One region of the Priestia sp. FSL R5-0597 genome, then DNA from elsewhere that is predicted to be linked to it. Evidence: riboswitches for the same ligand, from Rfam matches in the RefSeq annotation. Region 1 holds a riboswitch; each other region holds the start of a gene.
What was found. Region 1 has a riboswitch for cyclic di-AMP ahead of MKX72_RS19295 (potassium channel family protein). Riboswitches for the same ligand answer to the same signal wherever they lie in the genome.

Region 1 (3,807 bases):
GATACAAGCTACCGCAAAGAGTTGTTGCGGCAGCTTGTCATGCAAAAAATCTTAATTTCGCATCTAAAGACAAGTGACAGGGTACAGAAAAAAGTCGAGGATATGTGGAAACAAATCAAACGTTCATATGACGAAGATACAAGAAAACAAGGCTATGAAGTCTTGCACATTCGTTCTAGCGATGTAACTAAACAGCTAATAAATCAGTTTAAATTAGAAGAATATTTCCGTAAACAAATTACGTCTGATGAACTAGACGCTTACTATACACGTATTGAGAATGATGTAACGCGCGTATCTTTTTCGCAGCTAACTTTTACAACTTTACATGATGCCGAGACCGTTGCGGCTGAGCTGCAAAAAGGAACATCGCTTCAAGACGTTCAAAAAAAATATGCTGATGTCCAGACCATCAGCAAAATAGAGAATGATGATAATCTAAAGCTTTCGAATCTATCTCCCTCTTTTATAGATGTTTTAAAAAAACAGCACATCGGAGAGTGTAGTAAGCCCATTAAAATGGGTAAAGTCTATTATATTCTTATTTTAAAACAAAAAGATAAAAAAACGGAATCAGAAGTCAAAGAAGAAATGATGAAAGAACTTGTTTTGAATCATATCAACCGGTATATCCAGGATCAACTGCCAAGGTTTCACGTGACTTTCAACCTTAGGTAGTTCCCTTTTATATAGATTGATTGTTTTCAAAAAACAAGCAGGTAAAAGAGCTTTCTATTAATAGAGAGCTCTTTTACATTTTTAAGTAGACAGAAATGTCGGTACCTGATAGAATGAAGTTGTAAAACTTTCATTATTCGGAAAATTTATACCCTCCAGCTTTGGAGGGTTATTTTTTATGCTTTTGGACGAACAAAAGAGGCTAGGACAGAAGTAGTTTAGTGGAAAGAAGATCCGAACGATGAATCGTTCGGATCTTTTCGTTAGTACGGTGAACGTATGTTTTAATCACTTTTCATCTTTTAAATGACTCAATAATGCAGAAGACATCTCCACGTGAGAAAGGGCGATGTGTGAAATCGTTTTGGCATAAGGTGTAATTTCGTTAATAAATTGCTCGAGTACGTGCAGGTGAGGAAGCTGAAGCTTTGTAATGAAGCAAGCCTGTCCGGCGATGCGTTCACAGAATAAAGCATAGGGATACTGAGAAATAAATCTTTTAAAACGCTCGTGCTCTCCGTTTTTCATGGTTACTTCAATAAAACACGAGACGGGCAACTGCAGCTTTTCATAATCAATATCGATTGTATATCCTTTTATAATACCAAAGCTCTCTAGCTGTCTTACTCGCTCTGCCACTGAAGGAGGAGACAGGTTAATTTGTTTTCCTAGCTCTCTTAAGGAAAGACGGCTGTTTTGCTGCAGTGCCTGCAAAATCGATAAATCAATTTCATCAATTTTCAATTGAAAACCTTCTTTCATATTAATGTTTCATTTGATTAGTAACAGCAGATAATATGTTTTATTTGTTATCTGAAATCTCCATTTTTCTTACTATAATAATTAAAAAGGAGTGAGTAAAAAATGGCAAGAGTTTTGTTAACAAACGAAGAGGGAACAAATTTTGAAAAAGCACTGAATTTAATTCCAGATGTAAAAAGGTTGTATGATGAGCTATACGACAAGCTTTGGAACAGTGATATAGTAAAAAGAGAGACTAAGGAAAAAATCAGGCTTTATCTAGCAGGTGTTAACGGCTGTGAGACGTGTATGAGCATGTCATATGTAGGCGATAAGACGCTTAATCAAAAAGTGTTAAGAGAAAAAGAGCTGGAAGAAAAAGATCGACTGCTGTTTCGATTTATAGATGTATACCGAGTGCGTCCAAGGGATTTGACGGATGCTGATATGGATCAATTAAAGAAATTTTACAGTGATACGCAGCTATTAGAGCTTTTGGCCGTTATTAATTTGTTTGATCAATTTCACAAACTGATTGTCGGTTTAGATTTATATGATTTTTGCAGTTTGCAGCGCAAGTGATGTCTTCCCTAAAAATATCTTGACAGACAAAATCCACAGGAGTAAGATAGCTTTCGTGAAGTGAAACGTATCATGAATCGAATCGATTATTCTAAAAAATAGATCATAGACATTTGAATAAAAATCGCTTAATCCATTACGGAGCGGAGGACCCATTATTTACGCACATATTGTGCTCCGGGGTGAATCCTTAAAAAGGTAGGGTTACTCTTAAAACCCGAACCCGACAGCTAACTTCGCAAGCGTTTTGAGGGGGAAGAGTGTGAAAAAACACAGGAGCCTTCCTGTGTTTTTTTGCGCTTTTTTTAAGAAAAACATGTAATTTTTTAGAAAAAGTATAAGCTAAGAGAACACACAGCAGTTGAAGAAAGGAATAAATACATTATGAAAAAACAGTTTGCTGTATTGGGATTAGGTCGTTTTGGAGGCAGTTTGGTTGAAGAGTTTGCTAATTTGGATGTGGATGTGCTCGCTATTGACCGCAATCAGGAGGTAGTAAAGAAATATAGCAACTCAGCTACATATGTCGTGCAAGCGAACGCAATTGATGAAGCTAGCTTAAAAGGGCTAGGCATTCGTAACGTTGATCATGCTCTTATTTCGTTTGGAGACGATATTGAAGCAAGCGTGCTTGCAACGATGCTTTTAAAAGATATGGGCGTTAAGCAAGTATGGGTAAAAGCGGTGAATATGTATCATCAAAAAGTGCTGGAGAAAATAGGAGCGGACAAAGTCATTCATCCTGAGCGCGATATTGCGAAGCGGATTGCTCATCACGTGGTGTCAGAAAAGATCATTGATTACATTGAACTGTCAAAGGATTATAGTATTGTCGAAATTGTCGCTTCTAAAAAGCTTCATAATAAAACGCTGTTTGATTTGAACATTCGTGCCAAGTACGGCTGCAATATTATCGGCTTTCAGCGAAAAGACGGGGAAATGGTGATTTCGCCTACCGCGCATGAAATAATTGAACAAGGAGATATGCTGATTGTTATCGGACATAATCGCGATTTGAACCGTTTTGAAGAAGAAGGAGTTTAACTCATGAAAAAACAAATCATTAAACTCACTCCTCCGCAGCTGCTTGTCTCCATTTTTGGCGGAGGAATTATTATTGGTGCTCTTCTATTGATGATGCCTTTTTCTACTACTGAGCCAATCCGGTGGGTAGACGCCCTTTTTACATCTACTTCCGCTATGACAGTGACCGGCTTAGCCGTCGTAGATACAGGTACGCGTTTTACCGTCATCGGTCAAACGATTATTATGCTGTTAATTCAAATAGGCGGTCTCGGCATTATGTCATTTGCCGTGCTGATTTTTATGATGCTAGGTAAAAAAATTGGATTTAAAGAGCGTATGCTCGTTCAGCAGGCATTAAATCAGACGAGCGTCGGTGGAGTTGTGCTGCTAGTTAAAAGGTTGTTCATCTTTTCATTTTTAATTGAGTTTGTTGCACTGCTCTTTTTAGCGATACGCTGGGTTCCGGAATTCGGATGGTCTAAGGGGCTGTTCTTTAGCTTGTTTCATTCGATTTCGGCTTTTAATAACGCAGGGTTCGGACTGCTGTCTGATAACTTAGTTCAGTATGTAGGAGATCCTATTATTAACATCACGATTTCTTTTCTCTTTATTATTGGTGGGTTAGGGTTTACCGTCCTTGCTGATATGTGGGTGAAAAAATCGTATAAAAAACTAACGCTGCATTCAAAAATTATGATTATCAGCACGTTCGCCATTAACGTGATTGCCATGCTTTTTATTTTTTTCTTAGAGTACGGCAATTCGCATACGCTCGGAAAT
Region 2 (3,807 bases), 650 kb from region 1:
AAGCGAAATCATTTTATCTAAAAACGATTCACCTTGCTCACACGTAATTTTAATTGTAATTTCATCGCTGACAACTCTTGTACCTCCAGTTACAGAGTTAAAATCCCCGCCTGCTTCTTTCATAACAGGTGCCGATTCACCCGTAATAGCCGATTCATCAACAGACGCCAGTCCTTTAATAATTTCTCCATCTCCAGGAATCATTTCGCCTTGTGAAACGACGACGATATCTCCTTTTTTTAGTTGCGATGCCGAAACTTGTATCATTTGCCCGTTTTGAAGCTGATTAGCTGTAATATCGCCTTTAGATTGCTTTAATGAGTTTGCCTGTGCTTTTCCTCGACCTTCTGCTAATGCTTCTGCAAAATTAGCAAAAACAATGGTAAAAAATAACACGAGAGATACGGCAACATTAAACCCTGTGCTTACTGTACTTTCTCCGAAAAGGTCCGGAATAACGGCTAAAAAAAGCGTAATTATAAACCCGATTTCTACTACGAACATGATAGGGTTTTTTATCATCGTTCTTGGGCTGAGCTTGATAAAAGCCTGCTTTACTGATTGAATAAAAATCGATGAAGCTTGTGTATCTACAGAACCTTGAATATGACTGTTGCGATCCAATTCAATATTATTTGCAAAATTCCGTTTATTCATTATGATCCTCCGCTTTCTTGATTACAGTGTTAAATACTCAGCAACCGGCCCAAGCACAAGCACTGGGAAAAACGTAAGTGCTCCTACAATAACGGTAGTTCCAATTAAAATGCCGCTAAATAAAGACGTATCTGTTTTAAATGTTCCAGGTGTTTCGGGAACAAGCTGCTTAGATGCTAGTGAGCTCGATACCGCCAGCATCGTAATTAGTCCGAAGTAGCGTCCAATATACATAACGATTCCCGTTGAAATGTTCCAAAACGGCGTTGCATCACCGAGTCCTTCAAAGCCGGATCCATTGTTTGCTGCTGACGACGTAAATTCATACAGTGCCTGACTTAACCCGTGAAAGCCTGGATTTGATATACCTTCCATTCCTAAATGAGTGGTAAGTGCTACAGCTGTTCCTCCTAAAATTAGCAGCGGTTGCAAAATAAGCGTCACGGCGATTAGCTTCATTTCTTTTCCTTCAATTTTTTTACCTACGTATTCTGGTGTTCTTCCAACCATTAAACCTGATAAAAATACGGCGATAATGACGTACATCATGACATTCATAAATCCTGCTCCGACACCGCCAAATACGGTATTTAACATCATATTTCCAAGCGTTAACAACCCGGTAAGAGGCGTAAGAGTATCGTGCATGGTGTTGACTGCACCTGTTTCACTTGCTGTCGTCACGATGGCGTAAAGCGTCGACATGCCGACACCAAAACGGACTTCTTTCCCTTCCATATAACCGTTCGCTTCATTTAAATGAAAAGCATCAAGTCTTGGATTGCCGCCCCACTCTGTTACGAACGCTGTGCTTAAAATAACGATAAACAGCATACTCATCGCTACAAATAAGATGCGGCCTTGCTTACGCTGTCCGATCATTTTTCCGTATGTGAAAGGAAGTGCTGTTGGCAATAAAAGCATAAGGACGATTTGTAATACATTGCTCAACGCGTTAGGATTTTCAAATGGATGAGCTGAATTGACACCAAAAAATCCCCCTCCGTTGTTTCCTAGCTCTTTAATTGAAAGAAAAGAAGCAACTGGTCCCCTTGCTATTTGCTGTGTTGCCCCTTCTATTGTATGGGCAGTAACCGTTCCGCTTAACGTTTGAGGGACACCTAAAAACATAAATAAAATGCCTGTTATAAAAGCGATAGGAAGTAAAATACGCGTAATTGACTTTACAAAATCAACAAAAAAGTTTCCCATTTCTTTCCCTGCTAGCCCACGAATAAAAGCGATTGCTACTGCAAGTGCCGTTGCTGGTGCAGCAAACATCATAAATACAATGGCGGCCATCTGCGAGAAATAGGACAAACCTGATTCGCCGCTGTAGTGCTGCAAGTTCGTATTTGTCATAAAACTAATGGCCGTGTTAAAAGCAAGTGCCGGATCCATTCCTTTGATGTGGCTTGGGTTAAGCGGCAGTACCCCTTGAAACCGGAAGATAAGGTACACCACAAAAATCATAAACGTATTCGCCAAAACAAGAGCAAATGCATATTGCTTCCACGTCTGATTAAGCCCTTTAATTCCTGCTGCTTTAAACATCACCGTTTCTATCTTTCCTATCAAGCTAGTGTTTTTATCGTTTGAAAACACATTCGCTATATAAATACCTACGGGCTTTGCAATAAGCGCTACAAAAACAAGCAGCAGCGCAACTGATAGTAGAAAAATCCCCACTTTTTATTCCTCCGCTTATTAAAATTGTTCTGGATTTAACAGTACATACACTAAATAAATTAAAACGAGAACTGAAATACCTAACAAAATGAACGACACGTTCACTTCTCCTCTCTTTCATCTACTACATGAGACGACCAGCAAATAATTCCGTACATAGCAGCTGTTAATATGACAAGCGTTCCAAGCATGATCATATCCAAGTTGCTCCCTCCTAACTGTTTCCTAACAAAAATGATAGCTTCTAAGTTTAGTGACGGTTTCTTTTCATAAAGCATCACGTCCAAAAAAGCTAACCGTGAGACGTGATGCTATTTTTTTCCATTAAAAAACCGCAGAAGAGAGTTCTCTTCCGCGGTTTAATGCACGACAAATAAGCCGTGATTGACACGAATTTTTTACTCCCAAAACGCTTACGGAGTTAGCTGTCGGATTCGGGTTATGGAAGTAACCCTACTCAGTTAAGAGATTCACCCCTAGTACATACGTACAAAATATTGGGTCCCCCGCTCATAATTGATTAAGCGTATCTTTGTTATTTAATTTTTAGACTTAATAATAGTTTTTACTGCTGCGTTTAAAACTTTGATTAGCTAACGTAGACAAATAGCGGTTTGCTAGATCAAAAGATTGCTGATCGCACATGGCCCGATATTCAATCATTTGAATCATTTGCTTAGATAAATGCATCCTGACGCTCCTTTCACCTATATTTTGAAAGGAGCGTACTATCCGCTGTTATAGAAAACGACCACGATTACACCATCCTCTCTCTTAACGCTTACGAAGTTAGCTGACGGGTTCGGGTCAAGAAAGTAACCCTACTCAATTAAGAGATTCACCCCTGATAATTGGGTCCTCCGCTCTTTCCTTCTCTTTCAGAAAAGACTCAGCGTTTCACAGTGGAACGTTTCATGAGAGTAATCTTACTCCTGTTAAAATTTACTGTCAACAACATTTTTTGAAATTTTAAAAGCTTTATTTTTCTATATTTATTCATTATTTTAAAATAATAATTTCAGAAGAAAAAAGCGTTCTTATCGAGGAGATAAGAACGCTTTTTTTAGCTCATTTTCTCAATTTCATTTACAAGAATTGAAATGGCATCCGTTTTTGTTGCTTCACGCATTGTACGCTTCATCGTACTTGCCTGCTGCTGAAGCTCATTTACTTCACGCAAAAACAGTTCTTTTGTTAACTGCTCTTCTTCTACAACCATACAGTAGCCTTTTTTCTTAAAGGATTGTGCATTTAAAATTTGATCTCCGCGACTCTGTGCTTTTGATAAAGGAATAATCATCATCGGTTTATGAAGAGCTAAAAACTCAAAAATGGCATTGGATCCGCCGCGTGTAATCACATAATCAGTTGCCGCTAGAACATCAGGAAGCTGTTCGTTTACGTATTCTAACTGACGGTATCCTGACTCTTTTTCAAGGCTTGTATCAATATTGCCTTTTC
Region 3 (3,807 bases), 230 kb from region 1:
TAATTCACTCATGCAATCCCTCCGTTTGTGCCTTTGATGAGATTCAATTATGGTTAGTGTATGTGAATTTAAAAATTAAAAACCTCCAACATATAAGTTGGAGGTTTTTAGTCATGTTTCATTATTTTTTAAAACGATAAGGTACCGTTGTAACGATTACGTTTTTACGGTAAAGCAAATGTGCTTTTAACAGCAGACTGGACTGATTATGAAGGATGTTTTGCCAGCTTTTTTTCGTGATGAACTGCGGAATAACAACCGTAATAGCCATATTATTTTCCCGGGCTTTTTCTTCAGCCATATCGATGAATCGAAACAGCGGACGCACAAGACTGCGGTATTGAGAGTGAAACGTAACAATACGAATATCAGGCTGCCACTTTTCCCACTTCTCTTCCATTCTCTTTTCGCTTTCTCGGTCAAAAGCAACGTGCACCGCAATAACGGTATCACCAATCGTTCTTGCATAGTTCAATGAATTTTCCACTACCTTTGTCATTCCTGCTACAGGAACAATGACCACACTTCCTTCAAGCTTTCCAATCTTTTCTCCTTGCTTAATACGAAGCTGCTCTCCTACTGCTTCATAATGCGTATGAATGCGATGAAAAATATAAACGATAACCGGTAAGAAAACGAGCACGGACCATACTTGTGAAAACTTCGTTGTAAACAAAATGATTAGCACCGTTAAGGTAATGAGGGCACCAATTAAGTTAATGGTTAGCTTTCCTTGCCAGCCGGCCGGCTTTTCTCTAAGCCATTTGACAATCATGCCTGTTTGAGAAAGCGTAAATGGAATGAACACTCCAACTGCATAAAGAGGAATTAATTGTTCCGTCGCTCCTTTAAAGGCGACAAGTAAGACAATAGAAGCAATTCCAAGAATCACAATTCCATTTGAATAGCCTAGTCGATCGCCGCGAATTTGAAACATTCTTGGCATGTATTTATCAGACGATAAGTTTACGGCAAGCAAAGGGAAAGCTGAAAAACCCGTATTCGCTGCTAGCACTAAAATCAGAGCTGTGGTGCCTTGAATAAAATAATAAAACCCATTTCGTCCAAATACACTCGATGCAATTTGTGATACAACCGTTTCATCTGCTTTTGGAGAAATGCCAAGCCAATAAGCTAAAAACGTGATGCCAGAAAATAAAACGGCTAAAATACCGCCCATCAGCATTAATGTATGAACAGCATTTTTTGCACCTGGATCTTTAAAGTTAGGCACTGCATTCGAAATAGCTTCTACACCAGTCAATGCCGAACAGCCTGATGAAAAAGCTTTTAATAATAAAAACAAACTAATACCTGGCACCACGGTACCGAGAGATGTATGAAGCTCAGGTGAAACTTGACCTGTCACTATTTTGAAGAAGCCCACCGCTATTAACAAAATAAGAGCAATCACAAATAAATAAACCGGATAAGCTAAGACAGAAGCGGATTCTGTTACACCTCGTAAATTTAAAACCGTAATAAAAATCACCAGCAAACACGCAATTACTACGTTATAGTGATGCAGCGTTGGAAAAGCCGAAGTTAAAGCATCGGTTCCTGCTGAAACACTCACGGCAACTGTTAAAATATAATCTACTAACAGTGATCCCCCAGCGATAAGTCCAGGATTTTCTCCTAAATTGGTTTTCGAAACAATATAAGCTCCTCCGCCTTGCGGATACGCATAAATAATTTGACGATATGAAAGAATTAAAGCCGTCAGCAGCACCAATACCCCAATCGCAATTGGAATCGAATACCAATAGGCAAGCACGCCCACTGTTGCAAGGACAATCAAAATCTGTTCTGTTCCATAAGCCACTGAAGATAAGGCATCTGATGATAAAATAGCCAGCGCTTTAAGCTTACTAAGCTTTTGATCGCCTAACTCTTTTGTTTTGAGCGGCTTTCCAATCAATAATCTCTTGAGAACTGAATAGTTCACGTAATTTCCCTCCGATGATTGCTTAGCTACTATTCACTGTTCGTTGCTAAGCTCCGTTACAAGTTCATGAATAAGTGATATTATCCCTAAAAAATACCTTTTTATGTTAAAAAAGCGCACAAAAAAAACACTAAGGGTTCTCAGCGTTTTTACACAGCTTAAACCTCCTCTCCAAAACGCTTATGGGGTTAGCTGTCGGATTCGGGCTATGAGAGTAGCCCTACCTTTTAAAAAAGGATTCACCCCAAGTGACAATGCACAAATTTGGGTCCCCCACTTCTGACGAATTAAGCGATAACAGGTCAATATAATTTTCGGTTAAAGGGTATGATTGATAACAAGTTTCTTTCATAACTATCCTTTGTTCTTAGATAATATACTCCCGTACAAATGGTTTGTAAAGCATTATTTTACGTAAACGATAAAATAGTGCTTAAGGCGCTTTTAAGGGGAAAACAAAAGGCCTTCTGCCTGCTTACAGAAGACCTGCTTTCTTTAACTTTTTGCTTTTAAAACGGCTGCTAGCTTGTTTTTCGTTTGAGGACCATAAATGCCATCTACATCATAAGGAAGATACACAAGCTGAAAACGTCTGACTGCATCTTTCGTTTGTACTCCATATATTCCGTCTACTGACCCTACTTTAAAATTAACCGCGTTTAATGCTCTTTGAATCTGTTTCACTGCTTCTCCAGAATCTCCTTGTTTTAAAATTCCATTGGGAAGTGGATATTGTTCAGAAGGTGGTGTTGGAGTAGGTGTTGGTGAAGTTCCTGAAGGAATAACAATTGTTTTTCCAACCTGTAGTGTTAAAGGATCAGAAAGCCCTGTATTCGCTTCTTGAAGCGCTTGTACTGTTATGCCGTACTTCTGTGCAATACTGTACAGCGTATCTCCTTGCTTAATTGTATACGTTTTTTCACCTGGTTCAGAAGGTGATGGATTTGGTGTCGGTGTTGGAGATGGAGATGGATTTGGAACTGCACGACGAGGTAAATTTAAATATACGGCAATTCCTTTTGCATACGATTCACCCATGCTTTTTAAAAAAGCTTCATTTTGAAGAAGTGCTGCATCGGCGCTCCTATCAATAAAAGCTATTTCAGTTAGTACTGCAGGCATATTTGTTAAGCGAAGCACCGCATAATTGGCCGATTTTCGTCCACGATTCGGATGATTATACGACAGCAGCGTTGGCTGTACTTGCCCGTGCACAATCGATTGAAACGTTTTACTAGCATTGCTAGCGCTTCTATAAACATAATCTTCGTATCCTGTTCCTCCACCGGCATTTACGTGAATAGACATAAATGCATCTGCTCCCCACGAATTAGCTTGAGAAGCGCGCTGAGATAACGATAAAAAAGTATCTGTGGTACGGGTGGTTTTAATCGTAAAGTCACTGTAAGTGCTATTTAAATAGCTTATTAAATATTGTTGAATTTTTAACACTAAGTTTTTTTCATACAGTCCATTCGCTCCAACTGCTCCTGCATCTGCCCCACCATGTCCTGCATCAAGATAAATTTTTTTCATATTACTTGTCCCTCCTTATTGTTAACATATGCATGAGGGAAAAAAGTGCTACGTATACTAGCCTACTTAGTGAAAAATTACTAAAAAAGGAGATTGAGACATAACGAAATCACTTCAAACTCAAAACGAACAAATGGGATAAATGCGCTAGTATGGATGGCTTGTTACATCGCTGTTGAATTCCGTGCAAGGCTTCGCTTTCCGCGGGGGGGCTGGTGAGCCTCCTCGTCGCGTGCGTTACTGCGGAGTCTCACCTATTCCGCTTTTCCCGCAGGAGTCTTCGCCTGCCCTCCAATCAACTTCTAGAAGCAACTAAATAGATG
Region 4 (3,807 bases), 180 kb from region 1:
CTGCTTGATGTACTGAATCCAACTGTCATCGCAGGAGCAAACCCCTTAAAAAATTCAATAGGGTTACGTCTGGCCATAAGAGCGACTGATCCCCCATATGTTACGATTGAATGGATGAACAGCGCGAGCACGACTACAATCATGTATAGCCCCATCGCTTTAATTGCCTGCCAGCCTTGACTTCCAACCGCGGTTGCAAGAAGCCCAAATGTTCCGTACGGAGCAAACTTCATCACTAGATTCACAAGGTACATCATCAATTCATTTCCTTGCTCAAGTAAATTGTAAAGTCCTTTTGTTTTACTTCCAAGCATCGTGATACCAAAACCGATAAAGATAGAGAAAACGATAAGTTGAAGCATATTCCCTTCAGCCATCGCTTGAATTGGATTGACTGGAATCATATTTAAGAATGTCTCTCCAACAGGTGGTGCTTTTTCAGCTTCAAAAGAAGCGTTTTGTGTATCAAAAGATCCAAATGTACCCGGTTTAATTGCATACGCTAAAATTAAACCGATAATAATTGCAACGGTTGTTGTCACTAGGAAGTAGGAAACTGTTTTTGCCCCGATTCTTCCTAATTTTTTAGGATCTCCTAAACCTGCTACACCTAACGTGATAGAGAAAAACACAATTGGTACAACAAGCATTTTAATTAAGCTTAAGAAAATTTGGCCAAGCGGTGTAAACAAGTACTTGTCCAGCGGAGCAAAAGCACTTGGAGCAAAAGCATTGATTAACACTCCTACAATAGCACCAGCAATTAGCGCGATAATAATCTTTGTCGATAGCTTCATAGATTTACCTCCCGTAAATAAATTATATTAGAATGATTCTAACTACCATACTTATTTTACCATGCATTGAGGGCGATAACACTCAAAATATACAATATATTAAAAATTTTCAGATTAATAGTTTAGGAATATTTTTAGCTATACAAAAAACCATGAGAATATCATGGTTTCATAGACCTGTTATTCCCTCACTGAATGCTTACGGAGTTAGCTGTCGGATTCGGGTATGTGAGTTACCCTACTTGATTCATTCAAGATTCACCCCAAGTACATTACGCACAAATATGGGTCCTCCGTTCTCTTATAAAACAAAAGAGATTAAGCAAATAATTTTCTTTAATATTTTTGCATGATAATAATTGTTACTTTAATTAAAATTCATTTTATATGTTTCTGTCAAGTTTTTATTCAAAAATAATGCATGATTTTATCGTAAAAAGTTGAGAATTGTTATATTTTAAAATATTTACATCATATTTCAATAAACTAAAAACACCTATTTAACAAGACTTACAATCTAATGAATAAAAAATTAATTCAAAAAATAGTTTATAAAGTGAACTTTCTTCTCATTAATATCATTCATAAATATGTATAATTATTCTAACATCCATGTACTTTACTGCTTCCATAAATATTTTACTTATCAAAAAAATAACTCTTTCCAACTGTTGATTTTATCCTTGTACTGCTTGATATACACTCCTTAAAATTTCACTGACTTTATTGATGCGAAGAAATCGACATTATCAATTCCCCTTATTCTACTTAATTCTGCTCAAGATAGAAGTATAGATTTCCTACTATCTTTTAAAAAAGGAGCGGGTAATTATCATATAAAACTATCGGAGTTGGAACGGTACAAGTTCTTTACTTTTTACTTATTCCCTCTCGTTATTTAACCCATAAAAAAAAGAGGCCGTGACGGCCTCTTTTTTTTATACAGTAACAGGTTCAGAACTTGCTTTACGATTCTTTAATTTTTCAACAATGTCACGAGCTACCCACACACCACACGCACTTGCCTGCGCGAGTCCTCGCGTAATACCAGCTCCGTCTCCTCCCACGTATAAACCGGAAATTTCAGTTTCAAACTTATCGTTTAACTTCGGACGGGCGGAGTAAAATTTCGCTTCCACACCGTAAAACAGCGTATGTTCAGATGCTAACCCAGGCGTTACATGATCCAGTGCTTCTGTCATTTCAATTAAGCTTTTCATTGTATTGTATGGAAGCACTAAACCCAAATCACCAGGGACAGCTTCTTTTAACGTTGGTTCTAAAAAGCCTTCTTTAATTCGATTCGTTGTTGAACGGCGCCCCTTTAAAATATCTCCATACTTTTGAACAACTAAGCCTCCGTTTGACAGCATATTAGCTAATCTTGACACTTCGTGCGCATATTCGTTCGGCTGATCAAATGGATCCGAAAATTTATGAGAAACAAGCAGCGCAAAGTTCGTATTTTGACTTCCAAGCTTCGGATCTTTGTATGCGTGTCCATTTGCTAACATAATCCCTGAATGATTCTCTACTACCACATGCCCTGAAGGATTGCTGCAGAACGTTCTGACTCTTGTACCTACAGACGTATTGTAAATAAATTTCCCTTCGTACAAGTGCTTGTTGATTTCTTCCATAACAACGTTAGATGTTTCTACTCGAACACCGATGTCTACTTGATTGTTAATCATTTTCAAACGGCGTTTTTTTAGTAAGTCGCTCATCCACTTCGAGCCGTCTCGACCTGGTGAAACCACGACTTTATCAGCCGTAATTCTGTCACCATTCTTCAATTCAATACCGCGTACGATATGCTGACCATCTTCTTTTTCTGTTATTAAATCGGCTACTTCCGTTTTATACTGCATATCAATTTTTTCTTTTAAGTATTCATAAATGCTTTTTAAAATTTCTAAATTTTGCTCTGTTCCTAAATGACGCACTTGGGCACGCAATAGCTTTAATCCTGCTGCGTATCCGCGTTTTTCAATTTCACGAACTTTATCAGTTAACGGATCCGTAATCGTATCGGTTGCTCCGTGTTTTAAATTAATTTCATCCACGTATTTAATTAAATCTACCACCTGTGATTCAGACAGATAATCCGTCATCCAGCCTCCAAATTCACTGGTGATATTAAACTTCCCGTCTGAATATGCGCCGGCTCCACCGAAACCATTTGTGATAGAACAAGCAGGCAAACAGCCAGCAAACTCTTTTCTGCCAACTGCAGGCGGACATTTTTCAATTTTTTTCTGAAGAATCGGACAATTACGTCGATAGATATCGTGTCCTTTATCGATTAACAAAATAGTTGCTTCCGGTAATTTTAACGTTAGCTCATAGCAAGTAAAAATTCCAGCGGGTCCTGCCCCTACCACAATAACATCATAATTTGAGTTCATTGTACATTCTCCCATCATCTTTTTTCTTTGGGTAAAAGATAAAAGTTATTGACCGAATTTTCTTTTTTTATTATCATTCGGTTATTTTCTAGCCATTTGATAATATATCAAAAACAAACCCTTTAGTCAACAATATACACGAACATTAAAATAAAAAAAATAAAAAACATTCGTTTTTATTTCAACCAAATAAAAACCAGCGAACGAATAGCAAGCGCTACGAAATGTTCACTGGTTCTTTAATATACGGAAGAGCAATTTCTACTTTTGTTCCTACTCCTACTTTACTCGCAAATGAAATATGCCCTTGATGCTGTTCGATTATTCGGTAGCTAATCATTAATCCTAGCCCAGTTCCTGTTTGTTTGGTGGAATAAAATGGTTCACCTAGCCGAGCTAAAGATTGCTCATCAATTCCACATCCTTCATCCTCGATAATGACCATGCCGTATTCATTTCTTTTCTCAACGGTAACTTTAACTGTACCTTTGCTCATTGACTCAAGCGCATTTTGAATTAAATTAATAAAAACTTGTTTAAGCGCATTTTCTTCACAAAAGATTGTAATCTCATCACTAATCTCATTAATAATACGACAATTT

Region 2: linked by a shared signal. The riboswitch ahead of kdpF (K(+)-transporting ATPase subunit F) and the one ahead of MKX72_RS19295 (potassium channel family protein) in region 1 are both predicted to bind cyclic di-AMP.
Region 3: linked by a shared signal. The riboswitch ahead of MKX72_RS20690 (APC family permease) and the one ahead of MKX72_RS19295 (potassium channel family protein) in region 1 are both predicted to bind cyclic di-AMP.
Region 4: linked by a shared signal. The riboswitch ahead of MKX72_RS20430 (dicarboxylate/amino acid:cation symporter) and the one ahead of MKX72_RS19295 (potassium channel family protein) in region 1 are both predicted to bind cyclic di-AMP.

The regions. Positions count from the first base shown of each region.
Region 1 covers NZ_JBBOUZ010000001.1:3,665,491-3,669,297, reverse strand. The annotation lists gene MKX72_RS19310 (peptidyl-prolyl cis-trans isomerase) at 1-678, shown strand, start outside; gene MKX72_RS19305 (Lrp/AsnC family transcriptional regulator) at 967-1,422, opposite strand; gene MKX72_RS19300 (hypothetical protein) at 1,543-2,001, shown strand; cyclic di-AMP (ydaO/yuaA leader) riboswitch at 2,117-2,261, shown strand; gene MKX72_RS19295 (potassium channel family protein) at 2,386-3,045, shown strand; gene MKX72_RS19290 (TrkH family potassium uptake protein) at 3,049-3,807, shown strand, end outside.
Region 2 covers NZ_JBBOUZ010000001.1:3,018,311-3,022,117, forward strand. The annotation lists gene kdpB (potassium-transporting ATPase subunit KdpB) at 1-657, opposite strand, end outside; gene kdpA (potassium-transporting ATPase subunit KdpA) at 679-2,340, opposite strand; gene kdpF (K(+)-transporting ATPase subunit F) at 2,365-2,451, opposite strand; cyclic di-AMP (ydaO/yuaA leader) riboswitch at 2,743-2,883, opposite strand; gene MKX72_RS15430 (hypothetical protein) at 2,899-3,036, opposite strand; cyclic di-AMP (ydaO/yuaA leader) riboswitch at 3,109-3,251, opposite strand; gene MKX72_RS15435 (undecaprenyldiphospho-muramoylpentapeptide beta-N-acetylglucosaminyltransferase) at 3,410-3,807, opposite strand, start outside.
Region 3 covers NZ_JBBOUZ010000001.1:3,898,772-3,902,578, forward strand. The annotation lists gene MKX72_RS20685 (cation diffusion facilitator family transporter) at 1-12, opposite strand, end outside; gene MKX72_RS20690 (APC family permease) at 122-1,948, opposite strand; cyclic di-AMP (ydaO/yuaA leader) riboswitch at 2,111-2,252, opposite strand; gene MKX72_RS20695 (N-acetylmuramoyl-L-alanine amidase) at 2,444-3,484, opposite strand.
Region 4 covers NZ_JBBOUZ010000001.1:3,846,667-3,850,473, forward strand. The annotation lists gene MKX72_RS20430 (dicarboxylate/amino acid:cation symporter) at 1-797, opposite strand, end outside; cyclic di-AMP (ydaO/yuaA leader) riboswitch at 978-1,132, opposite strand; gene MKX72_RS20435 (NAD(P)/FAD-dependent oxidoreductase) at 1,736-3,205, opposite strand; gene MKX72_RS20440 (ATP-binding protein) at 3,423-3,807, opposite strand, start outside.